4 regions of the Streptomyces sp. NPDC001222 genome follow, and region 1 is predicted to be linked to each of the others. Evidence: riboswitches for the same ligand, from Rfam matches in the RefSeq annotation. Region 1 holds a riboswitch; each other region holds the start of a gene.
What was found. A riboswitch is a leader RNA that binds a small molecule or an ion and turns the genes downstream of it on or off. The one in region 1 is predicted to bind thiamine pyrophosphate.
Positions count from the first base shown of each region.

Region 2: it holds a riboswitch for thiamine pyrophosphate, as region 1 does, so the genes downstream of both, thiO (glycine oxidase ThiO) here and ACFY2Z_RS38785 (purine-cytosine permease family protein) in region 1, are expected to answer to the same signal.
Region 3: it holds a riboswitch for thiamine pyrophosphate, as region 1 does, so the genes downstream of both, ACFY2Z_RS40045 (thiamine ABC transporter substrate binding subunit) here and ACFY2Z_RS38785 (purine-cytosine permease family protein) in region 1, are expected to answer to the same signal.
Region 4: it holds a riboswitch for thiamine pyrophosphate, as region 1 does, so the genes downstream of both, thiC (phosphomethylpyrimidine synthase ThiC) here and ACFY2Z_RS38785 (purine-cytosine permease family protein) in region 1, are expected to answer to the same signal.

Region 1 covers NZ_JBIAXT010000052.1:29,301-32,175, reverse strand. The annotation lists gene ACFY2Z_RS38795 (endonuclease) at 1-36, shown strand, start outside; gene ACFY2Z_RS38790 (jacalin-like lectin) at 186-1,517, shown strand; TPP riboswitch at 1,610-1,703, shown strand; gene ACFY2Z_RS38785 (purine-cytosine permease family protein) at 1,695-2,875, shown strand, end outside.
Region 2 covers NZ_JBIAXT010000001.1:274,553-277,427, reverse strand. The annotation lists gene ACFY2Z_RS01275 (Rv2175c family DNA-binding protein) at 1-239, opposite strand, end outside; gene ACFY2Z_RS01270 (NAD(P)/FAD-dependent oxidoreductase) at 390-1,616, opposite strand; TPP riboswitch at 1,835-1,947, shown strand; gene thiO (glycine oxidase ThiO) at 1,946-2,875, shown strand, end outside.
Region 3 covers NZ_JBIAXT010000060.1:11,057-13,931, forward strand. The annotation lists gene ACFY2Z_RS40040 (ABC transporter permease) at 1-575, opposite strand, end outside; gene ACFY2Z_RS40045 (thiamine ABC transporter substrate binding subunit) at 551-1,588, opposite strand; TPP riboswitch at 1,716-1,821, opposite strand; gene rlmN (23S rRNA (adenine(2503)-C(2))-methyltransferase RlmN) at 1,887-2,875, opposite strand, start outside.
Region 4 covers NZ_JBIAXT010000007.1:207,405-210,279, forward strand. The annotation lists gene ACFY2Z_RS13100 (YibE/F family protein) at 1-1,230, opposite strand, end outside; TPP riboswitch at 1,302-1,458, shown strand; gene thiC (phosphomethylpyrimidine synthase ThiC) at 1,451-2,875, shown strand, end outside.

The DNA of each region.
Region 1 (2,875 bases):
AACGTGGCGCAGGAGGTCCTGGAACACGCGGCCTAGGGTCGTCGTCGACGCTGGGGCGACCGTTGGGTGAAGTCTTGCCCGAAGCGGCAGAAAGCGCATTCCCTCACAGCTTCGGCCGCTACGTTGGCCGCTGCGTTTTGGCATGCGCGCAACATCCCCCTCGTCACCCCAGGAGCCGTACCCCCATGCGCAGACTCCTCGCCACCCTCGCGGCGACGGCCGCCGTGTTCGGTGGACTCACCACCGCCGCACCCGCCGCTCAGGCGGCCGACTCGGGCACGTTCCGCGTGCTCAGCTACAACGTCGCGGGCCTCCCCGAAGGCCTCTCCAGCGCCCCGACGCCCCGTCAGTCGAGCACGACGACGATCGGCGGGCGGCTCGGCCCGTACGACATCGTCCATGTGCAGGAGGACTTCAACTACCACTCCTACCTGTACGCCTCCGACACACACCCCTACCGCACGCCCACCAGCGGCGGGGCCGGCATCGGCAGCGGCCTCAACACCCTGTCCGACCTGCCGTACGACACCGATGACTTCGAGCGCGTCCACTGGAACTCGTGCCAGTACGACTCGGGCGACTGCCTCACCCCCAAGGGCTTCACGTTCATGCGGGAGCGGCTCGCCGAGGGCGTGTACGTCGACTTCTACAACCTGCACACCAACGCGGGGACGAACGCCGGCGACCTGGCCTCGCGCGCGGACAACCTCAGCCAGCTGACGGACTTCATCCGCACCCACTCCGCGGGCGACGCCGTCGTGGTGATGGGCGACACCAACACCCGCTACACCCGCTCCGGTGACACCATCGCGGAGTTCGCCGCGGCCAACGGCCTCACCGACGCCTGGGTCCAGCTCATACGCGGCGGCACCCCGCCCGCCAAGGGCAGCGACGCGCTGGTCTGCGACGAGAACGCGGCCACGAACAGCTGCGAGGTCGTCGACAAGGTCCTCTACCGGGGCAGCACGCTCGTCTCACTGAACGCCACCTCGTACAACAACGAGCACGCGAAGTTCCTCACCGACGACGGGCTCATGCTCTCCGACCACGACCCGATCACCGCGACGTTCGGCTGGTCGCGCAACTCCGCCTTCCAGCTCAGTGACCAGTTCGGCGGGCCGCACGGGGACTACTTCGACGACATCGACAGCGTCCCGGCGGGCGCGCGCGCCACGAGCATCACCCTGCGCAGCGGCTCCCGCGTCGACCGCATCGGCCTGACACTGAGCAACGGCACCACGCTCGCCCACGGCGGCACCGGCGGCACGGCCTCGTCCCTCACCCTGGGCAGCGGCGAGTACGTGACGAGCGCGCAGCTGTGCGAGGGCCAGTACGACGGCCACACGAGGATCTTCTACGCCAAGTTCACGACCAATCTCGGAAACAGCCTGGCGGGCGGCACCACGACCTCCGACTGCGTGACACGCACGGCGCCCAGCGGCTGGCAGATCGCCGGATTCCACGGCCGCTCCGGCGACGAGGTCGACAAGACCGGCTTCATCTACACCCGGCGCTGACACGGCACGTCGTAGAGCAGAAGGGCCGCTGCAGGATCCGGCAGTGGCCCTTCCGTATGGCACATCCCAGGGCTCGGGTTAACCTTGCCGCCGTACCGGACACGGGGTGCCCCGCCAGGGGCTGAGATCACACCCGTCGAACCTGAACCAGTTCGTACTGGCGGAGGGATGTCTTTCATGCCTTTGGCGCATGTTCCCGGCGGGCTGCCCGCCGACAGCCGGCGAGCCGTCTTCGACGGCCGGATGCCCAGCGCTCCCGGCGATCTCCGGATCGAGGGGCACGGCATCGAACCGGTCCCCGAGACCCATCGCTACGGCGGCGCGGGCCGGCTGTTCACCGTGTGGTTCGCACCCAATCTGACCATGACCGGTGTGTTCACCGGCACCATAGGCATCGCGCTCGGCCTTGACTTCACCACCGCGCTCGCCGCCGTCGTCCTCGGCACACTGATCGGCGCGGTGCCCACCGCCTATCTGAGCACCTGGGGCAGTCGCACCGGCGCGGGGCAGCTCCCCCTCGCCCGGCTCGCGTTCGGGCGTGCGGTCGCGCTGCCCGGTGTGCTGCAGTGGCTGTCGTCGGTCGCCTGGGACGCCCTGATCGGGCTCTTCGGCGGGGACGCGCTGGCGCGGCTGTGCGGCTGGCCGTTCTGGCTGGGTGTCCTCGTCATCATGCTGGCGCAGGGGGCCCTGGGCGTCCTCGGCTACGAGGCCATCCACCGCCTCCAGATCGTCATGACCTTCGTGCTCGCGGCCGCCTTCACGCTGATCGCCCTGCGGATGTCCGGCAGCGTCCAGGTGGCCGCGACGGGCAGCGCACACGGCGCCGACCGGGCGGGCGCGTTCGTGCTGACCAGCACCATCGCCCTCAGTCTGGCCCTGTCCTGGGCCCCGTACGCCAGCGACTTCAGCCGCTATCTGCCGCGTGCCACGTCCCGCTCCCGGATGTTCTGGTGCACGCTGCTCGGGCTCGTGGTGTCCTACGTGGCCGTCCAGGCCCTCGGGCTGTGGGGCGCGTCCGCGCTGACCGACCAGACGGCCACAGGGGTGGACACGCTGCTGGGCGGCGGCACGGCGGGCGCCTTCGGACTGCTGGCCGTGGCGCTCGCGGCCCTGTGCAGCAACGCGATGAACGACTACAGCGGCTCCCTGGCGCTGCAGACCGTGGGCGTGCGCATACCGCGCCCGGCGGCGGCCGCGCTCGCCGTGCTGCTCGGCTTCCCACTGGTGCTGTGGATGCACGCGGCCGACACGACGGCCCGCTTCCAGAACGTCCTGCTGTTCGTGAGCTACTGGATCCCCGGGTTCGTGGCGATCGTGGTCGTGGACTGGCTCGCCCGGCGCGGCAGCCGCATCGATCT
Region 2 (2,875 bases), on a different contig from region 1:
AAGCCGTCGTCCCGCAGGAGGGTCAGGGTGCCGGACAGGCCCTTGACCACCTTGTCCCCGTCGATGAAGGCGTCGGGAACGTGCAGTGCGCGGTTCTCGCCACGGCGTACGGCGATGAGCTGGCCCTCCTTGACCAGCTGCCGCACGCGGGTCACCTCCACGTCGAGTGCCTCGGCGATGTCGGGGAGGGTGAGCCAGCCGGGGACGAGAGCATCAATCTTTGCGTCAATCTCGGTCACGGGATCAAGCGTGCCATCCCGGACTGACAGTCGGAAGCGGGGCACCTCCGGCAGAGTGCCGGTTGCCTCCGGCGGTGGACACGGAGGGCCCCGGCCGTCCCGCGAACGGGGGGACGGGCCAGGCCCGGTCGCGGCGCCCGGGACCCGCCCCTACGCCGTCGCCTCCTTCAGCGGGCGCGACGCGTCCGCCAGCAGCTCCGGGTCCATCGGGGTGCCCGACTCGATCAGACGGCGGCCCTGCGCCAGGTCCCGGGGGCGGCCCACCGCCAGCAGGCCCACCAGGCTGCCCGAGCGCAGCCAGCACACGGCCCAGGCGGCGCCCTGCGGGTTCCCGCGCCAGACGGTCGTGTCGGCCGCGGCGTGGTGGCCCACGTACTGGACGAAGCGGCCGAACTGCTCCGACCAGAAGTACGGCACGGGGTCGTACGCCATCGGGGTCTCCCCGATGATGTTCGCGGCCACCGTGCGCGGGCCCTGGAGGGCGTTGTCCCAGTGGTGGACCAGCAGGCGCTGCTCGTACCGCCCCGACGGGAAGGACGCGCAGTCCCCGACCGCGTACACGTCCGGCACCGAGGTGCGCAGGTGCTCGTCGGCCGGCACCTCCCCGTGCGCGCCCAGCTCGATGCCCGAGCCGGCGAGCCACGCCGTGGCCGGACGCGCGCCGATGCCCACGACCACCGCGTCCGCGGGCACCCGGGACCCGTCGTCGAGCACCACGGCCCCGGGCTCGATGCGGTCCACGCGCGCGTGGGTGCGCAAATCCGCCCCGCTGTCCGCGTACCAGACCGCCATCGGGGCGGCCACCTCCGCGGGCAGCGCTCCCGCGAGCGGCCGGTCCGCGGCCTCCACCACGGTCACGGCGCAGCCCGCCTCGCGCGCGGCGGTGGCGAACTCGGCACCGATCCAGCCCGCGCCCACGACCACGATGTCGTGCTGCTCGGCGAGGACCGGCCGCAGCCGCTCGGCGTCGTCCAGCGTGCGCAGCAGATGCACCCCGGGGACGCCTTCGGCGCCCGGCAGCTGGATCGGTTCCGCTCCGGTGGCGAGGACGAGCACGTCGTAGGGGACGGGTCCCTCCACGGTGTCCAGTTCGTGGTCGCGGGTGCGCAGGCCGACCACCTCGCAGCCCAGCCGCAGCTCGATGCCGAGGGCCTCGAAGTCGACGTCGAAGGCTGAGCCCTCGGCCTTGCCGAGCAGCACGGCCTTGGACAGCGGCGGCCTGTCGTACGGCTGGTGCGGCTCCGCACCGATCAGCGTCACCCGGCCGGTGAACCCCTGCTCGCGCAGCGCGACCGCGGTCTGCACCCCGGCCATGCCCGCACCCACGACGACGACGCGCCGTGCCGAATCGCCCCGCTCCTGCGTCTGCTCGCTCACCTGATCACCCTAGCCAACTGACAATGTGTCAGTCAGCGGGCATGCTGAGTGACCTGCTGCACAGCACTCGTCCCGCTGCCTGCCGCGACCCCGCCCGAGCAGTGCCTGCCGGAGACCGGGGGTCCCCTTGCGCCTACCCGCCGCGGCTCCGCACAACCTCGGCCCCCCGGGAGGCTCCCTTACCGGCGCGGACGGCCACGGATTAGGGTGGCCCCCGTACAAGCACTCGCGGGAGCCCGGACGCACCGGGCTGAGAGGGAGGCTGGCCGGCCTCCGACCGTACGAACCTGATCCGGATCATGCCGGCGAAGGGAGGGGGCTGAACGCCCATGTCACCCACACGTACCTCGGACGTCCTCGTCGTCGGGGGCGGGGTCATCGGACTCGTCACGGCCTGGCGCGCCGCGCAGCGCGGGCTCGCCACGACCGTGGTCGATCCCGCTCCGGGTGGCGGCGCCGCCCAGGTGGCCGCGGGGATGCTGGCCGCCGTCACCGAACTGCACTACGGCGAGCAGACGCTGCTCGCGCTCAATCTGGAGTCCGCGCGGCGCTACCCGGACTTCGCCGCCGAGCTGACCGAGGCCACCGGGCAGGACCTCGGATACCGGCGGTGCGGCACGCTCGCCGTCGCGCTCGACGCCGACGACCGAGCTCATATGCGGGACCTGCATGCCCTCCAGCAGCGCTCCGGCCTCGCGTCGGAATGGCTGAGCGGCCGTGACTGCCGACGCCTGGAGCCGATGCTCGCCCCCGGGGTGCGCGGCGGGCTCAAGGTCGACGGCGACCACCAGATCGACCCGCGGCGGCTGGTCGCGGCGCTGGTCACGGCCTGTGAACGGGCCGGGGTGGGCTTCCACCGGGGCTGGGCCGAGCGGCTGACGGTGCTGCGGGGGCGGGCCGCCGGCATCCGGACCGCCGACGGCACCGACCTGGCCGCGGAGCAGGTCGTGCTGGCCGCGGGCAGTCTCAGCGGGCAGCTCGCGGGGGTGCCCGACGAGGTGCTGCCGCCCGTACGCCCCGTGAAGGGGCAGGTGCTGCGGCTGACCGTGCCGAAGCGGTACGCCCCGTTCCTGAGCCGTACCGTGCGCGCCGTCGTGCGCGGCGGCCACCTCTACCTGGTGCCGCGCGAGAACGGCGAGCTGGTGGTCGGCGCGACCAGCGAGGAACTGGGCTGGGACACGACGGTCACCGCGGGCGGGGTCTACGAGCTGCTGCGCGACGCGCACGAGCTGGTCCCGGGGATCACCGAGCTGGCGCTC
Region 3 (2,875 bases), on a different contig from region 1:
GCGGCGCGGGAGGCGCCGAGCACCCGCGCGGCCTGCTCCTGGCGCGGGTCGAGCTGCGCCCACAGGCCGCCGACCGTGCGGACGACGACCGCGTAGTTGAAGAAGACATGCGCGAGCAGGATGGCCCACACGGTGGTGTCGAGCCGGACGCCCCACAGGTCGTCGAGGAGTCCGCCGCGGCCGACGAGCGCCAGGAAGGCCGTGCCGACGACCACCGTGGGCAGCACGAACGGGACGGTGACGACCGCGCGCAGCAGCTGCTTGCCGGCGAAGTCCAGCCGGGCGAAGACATAGGCGCCGGGCATCGCCACGAGCAGGGTGAGCGCGGTGGAGACGAGCGCCTGCCAGGTGGTGAACCACAGCACATGCCGGATGTCCGGCTGTGCGAGCACGTCCGCCAGGCGCCCGAGGCGCCATACCCCGTCGACGCGCAGACCGCGCGCGACGATCGCGGCGACGGGGTAGGCGAAGAAGACCGCGAAGAACGCGACAGGCAGGGCCATCAGCCCGAGGCGCGCCGCGGCGCCCCGGTTCGCCCGCTTCCTCGGGGTTACTTCAGTACGAGCGACGTCCACGACCTGACCCACTGGTCACGGCTGGCGGCGATCTTCGTCGGGGCCATGGTCTCGGGGTTCTTGGCGGCGGGCCCGTACTCGGTGAACTCGGCGGGCACCCGCGCGCCCCGCACGACCGGGTAGACGTACATGTTGAGCGGCATGTCCTCCTGGAACCTCCTGCTGATCAGGAAGTCGAGGAACGCCTTGGCACCCTTGGGGTTGTGAGCGTTGGTCAGCAGTCCGGCGAACTCGATCTGGCGGAAGCAGGTGCCGGTCGCGACGCCGGTCGGCGCGGTCGTGGGCCGCGGCTTGGCGTAGACGACCTCGGCGGGCGGGGAGGAGGCGTACGACACGACGAGCGGCCGGTCGCCGCCCGCCTTCCTGCCGCCGGCCGAACCGGAGAACTCCTGGTCGTAGGCCTGCTCCCAGCCGTCGACCACCTTCACGCCGTTGTCCTTGAGCTTGTTCCAGTACTCCTGCCAGCCCTTGTCGCCGTACTGCGCGGCGGTGCCGAGCAGGAAGCCGAGGCCCGGCGAGGAGGTGGCGGCGTTCTCGGTGACGAGGAGGTTCTTGTAGGCGGGCTTGGCGAGGTCGTCGAAGGAGGCCGGCGGGGCGAGCTTGTGGTCGGCGAAGTACTTCTTGTCGTAGTTGACGCAGATGTCGCCGTAGTCGATCGGGGTGACCCGGTTCTTGTCCCCGTCCAGCCGGTACTGCGCGCCGACCTGGTCGAGCCCCTTGGCCCTGTACGGCTGGAAGAGCCCGTTGTCGAGGGCCCGGGAGAGCAGCGTGTTGTCGACGCCGAAGAAGACGTCGCCCTGCGGGTTGTCCTTGGTGAGGATCGCCTTGTTGACGGCCTGACCCGCGTCGCCGTCCGGGAGGACCTTGACGTGGTAGCCGGACTCCTTCTCGAACGCCGCGATGACGCTCTTGGAGGCGGCCCATGAGTCGTGGCTGACGAGGGTCACGGTCTTGGGATCGCCGCCGCTCCCTGCGGTGGAGCCGGACGATCCGCACGCGGACAGCGTGACCATGCCCAGCCCGACGGCAACGGCCGCGAACTGCCTGCCGGTGATGCTCACTGAATTCCTCCTGGAGGTGACCAGGAAGAGACGCGGCCCCGCCCGGGAGCCCCGAAGGGCCCCGGGCAGGGCGCAACAGCTCGAGTGAAGACCGAACTTCCTACCCAGAATGACCTGGGCGAGGTTCAGAGGGTCTGCGGACTCTCCCGCACTCTCAGCGCTGTGGCGCTCCCCTGTCGGAATATGCAGATATGAACAGCCGTGAACAGCTATGACTGATTACGGACTATGAGATAGGACGACCATCAGACTACCGCTCGGTGGCCGCCAGCTGACCACACGCTCCGTCGATCTCCTGGCCCCGGGTGTCCCGGATGGTCACCGGCACTCCATGGGCGGCGATCGCCTCGACGAACGCCTTCTCGTCCTCGGGCCGTGACGCGGTCCACTTGGAGCCGGGCGTCGGGTTGAGCGGGATCAGATTGACGTGCACGGGCTTGCCCTTGAGCAGCCGGCCGAGCCGGTCACCGCGCCACGCCTGGTCGTTGATGTCCCGGATCAGGGCGTACTCGATGGACAGCCGGCGTCCGGACCTCTCGGCGTACTCGAACCCGGCGTCGAGGACCTCGCGCACCTTCCACCGCGTGTTGACGGGCACGAGAGTGTCACGCAGCTCGTCGTCCGGCGCGTGCAGCGAGATCGCGAGACGGCACTTGAAGCCCTCGTCGGCGAAGCGGTGGATGGCCGGCACCAGGCCTACGGTCGACACGGTGATCCCTCGCTGCGACAGCCCGAGCCCGTCCGGCGCGGGGTCGGTGAGGGCGCGGATGGCGCCGACGACGCGCTTGTAGTTGGCGAGAGGCTCGCCCATGCCCATGAAGACGATGTTGGACAGCCGCGCCGGGCCGCCGGGGATCTCACCGTCGCGCAGCGCCCGCATGCCGTCCACGATCTGGTGCACGATCTCCGCGGTGGACAGGTTGCGGTCGAGGCCGGCCTGACCGGTGGCACAGAACGGGCAGTTCATCCCGCAGCCCGCCTGGGAGCTGATGCACATGGTGACCCGGTCGGGGTAGCGCATGAGCACGGACTCCACGAGCGTCCCGTCGAAGAGCCGCCACAGCGTCTTGCGGGTGGTCTCCTCGTCGGTCGACAGATGCCGTACGACCGTCATCAGCTCCGGGAGCAGCGCCTCCTGGAGCCTGCCGCGCGAGGCGGCGGGGATGTCGGTCCACTGCTCCGGCTCGTGCGAGTACCGCGCGAAGTAGTGCTGCGAGAGCTGCTTGGCGCGGAACGGCT
Region 4 (2,875 bases), on a different contig from region 1:
GCTGCCCGCGACCGAGAGCACACTGCTCTGCGCGATCGAGAAGAGCAGCAGCAGGGGCAGGGCGGCACCCGCGTACGCCAGGACGAGCGTGTTGACGACCGAGGCGATGTGGTCGCGGCCGATGCGGATGCCCGCGCGGTACAGCCCGCGCCAGCCCATCGTCGGGTTGGCCTCGTGCAGCTCCCAGACCGCGGAGGTCTGGGTGACGGTCACGTCGTCCAGGACGCCGAGGGATCCGATGATGACGCCGGCGAGCAGCAGACCGCTCATGTCGATGTGCGGGTACAGGCCGTGGATCAGGCCGGTGCTGTCGTCCGTGTTGCCGGTCAGCGCGGCCCAGCCGATGAACTCCGAGCCGAGGAGACCGATCAGCGACAGGGAGACGAGGGTGCCGAGCACCGCCACGGAGGTGCGGGCCGAGAGTCCGTGGCACATATAGAGGGCGATCAGCATGATGGCGCTCGACCCGACCACGGCCACGAGCAGCGGATTCGAGCCATCCAGGATCGCGGGCAGGATGAAGAGGCTGAGCAGCAGAAAGCTGACGGCCAGCGCGACGAGTGCCATGACCCCGCGCATCCGGCCCACGACCACCACCGCTACGGCGAAGATGCCGGCGAGCAGGGCCATGGGGAACTTGCGGTCCACATCGGTCACCGAGTACTGCAGTTCCTTGGGCGCGGAGGGCTCGTAAGCGGCCACGACCTTCTCGCCCTGGTGCAACTGCCGTGACTGGTCCGGCTGGACGATCTCCGTGAACGTACGGCCCTTGTCCTTGCCGGTGTCGACGCGGACGGTCGCCTTCTTGCAGGTGCCGGCCGGAGTCTGCGGGGCCGACGAGCCGCCGGTGAGGGAGGTGTCGCCGATCGGGCCCCCACCCGAGGCGTTCACGGACTTGCAGTCCACCGCCTCGACCGTGGTGACCGTGGCCTGTTGGGTCTGCCGGTCGAAACCGACGCCGGAGCGCTTGTGCGACGGGACCCCGCCGGGCCACAGCACCACGAGACCGACGATGACCGCCGCGGTGAACGGGATGAGGATCGCGGCGATGACCCTGCGCAGATGCCGCGAGACGGGAGCCGCGGGGCCATGGCTGTGACTGTGGGAGTGGCCGTGTCCACCGCCGGTCCCATGGCCGTGCCCGTCTGCGCGGCTGTGTCTGTCGTCCGGGCCGTGGTGGTGCGGCGGCTCGGGCGAGGGGTGCGAGGGGAGATGCTGCGTCGGGGGCACCGCCCGATCATCGCAAGAAGGCGCAGGGCCTACTGTTCAGCTCACCCAATTAGACGCTAGCGTGAAGGGACTTTTGCACACGCGGGAGCTCGGAGCACCGGGCTGAGAGGGCGCTGACCTCCGTAGACGCGATGTTTCACGTGGAACATCAGCGAGTGGAGACGGCTGTGCCGACCGCTGAACCTGTTACCGGGTAATGCCGGCGTAGGGAGTAGGTCTTATGACCGTCAAGGACGTACGCACGCCTGCCTCCGCTCAGGGGGAAGAGCCCCAGGGGGCCGGGAAGTCCATCGGCTGGCACAAGGCGTATATCGAGGGTTCGCGCCCAGATCTGCGGGTGCCGGTCCGTCAAGTGCATCTCACCAACGGGCAGTCGGTCACCCTGTACGACACCTCCGGCCCGTACACCGATCCAGTCGCCGAGACCGACGTCCGTCGGGGCCTCGCGCCGCTGCGGGAGAACTGGATCATCGCTCGCGGCGACACCGAGGAGTACGCGGGCCGCCCCGTCCGTCCCGAGGACGACGGGATCAAGCACACCTCGCCGCGTGGCGGTCTGCGCAACCTCGATGCGGTGTTCCCTGGGCGCCCGCGTCAGCCGCGCCGCGGTCGCGACGGCAACGCGGTGACGCAGCTCGCGTATGCGCGCCGTGGGGAGATCACACCGGAGATGGAGTTCGTGGCCCTCCGGGAGAACGTGTCGCCCGAGGTCGTCCGTGAGGAGATCGCGGCGGGCCGCGCGGTACTGCCGGCCAACGTCAACCATCCGGAGATCGAGCCGATGATCATCGGCAAGCGGTTCCTGGTGAAGGTCAACGCCAATATCGGCAACTCCGCGGTGACCTCCTCCATCGAGGAAGAGGTCGAGAAGATGACCTGGGCGACCCGCTGGGGTGCCGACACGGTCATGGACCTGTCCACCGGCCGCAACATCCACACCACCCGTGAGTGGGTGCTGCGCAACTCCCCCGTGCCGATCGGCACGGTGCCGCTCTACCAGGCGCTCGAGAAGGTCGACGGCAAGGCCGAGGAACTGACCTGGGAGATCTACAAGGACACGGTCATCGAGCAGGCCGAACAGGGCGTGGATTACATGACGGTCCACGCGGGTGTGCGCCTGGCGTACGTGCCGCTGACGGCGAACCGCAAGACCGGCATCGTCTCGCGTGGCGGCTCGATCATGGCGGCGTGGTGCCTCGCCCACCACAAGGAGTCCTTCCTGTACGAGAACTTCGAGGAACTCTGCGAGATCCTCGCGGCCTACGACGTCACCTACTCGCTGGGCGACGGTCTGCGGCCCGGTTCGATCGCGGATGCCAACGACGAGGCACAGTTCGCGGAACTGCGCACGCTCGGGGAACTCGGCCGTGTCGCCAGGCGTTTCGACGTACAGACGATGATCGAGGGCCCGGGACACGTCCCGATGCACAAGATCAAGGAGAACATCGATCTGCAGCAGGAGATCTGCGATGAAGCTCCGTTCTATACGCTCGGCCCGCTGACCACGGACATCGCGCCGGCGTACGACCACATCACCTCGGGCATCGGGGCCGCCATGATCGCCTGGTGGGGCACGGCCATGCTCTGCTACGTCACACCCAAGGAGCACCTGGGCCTGCCCGACCGTGACGATGTCAAGACCGGC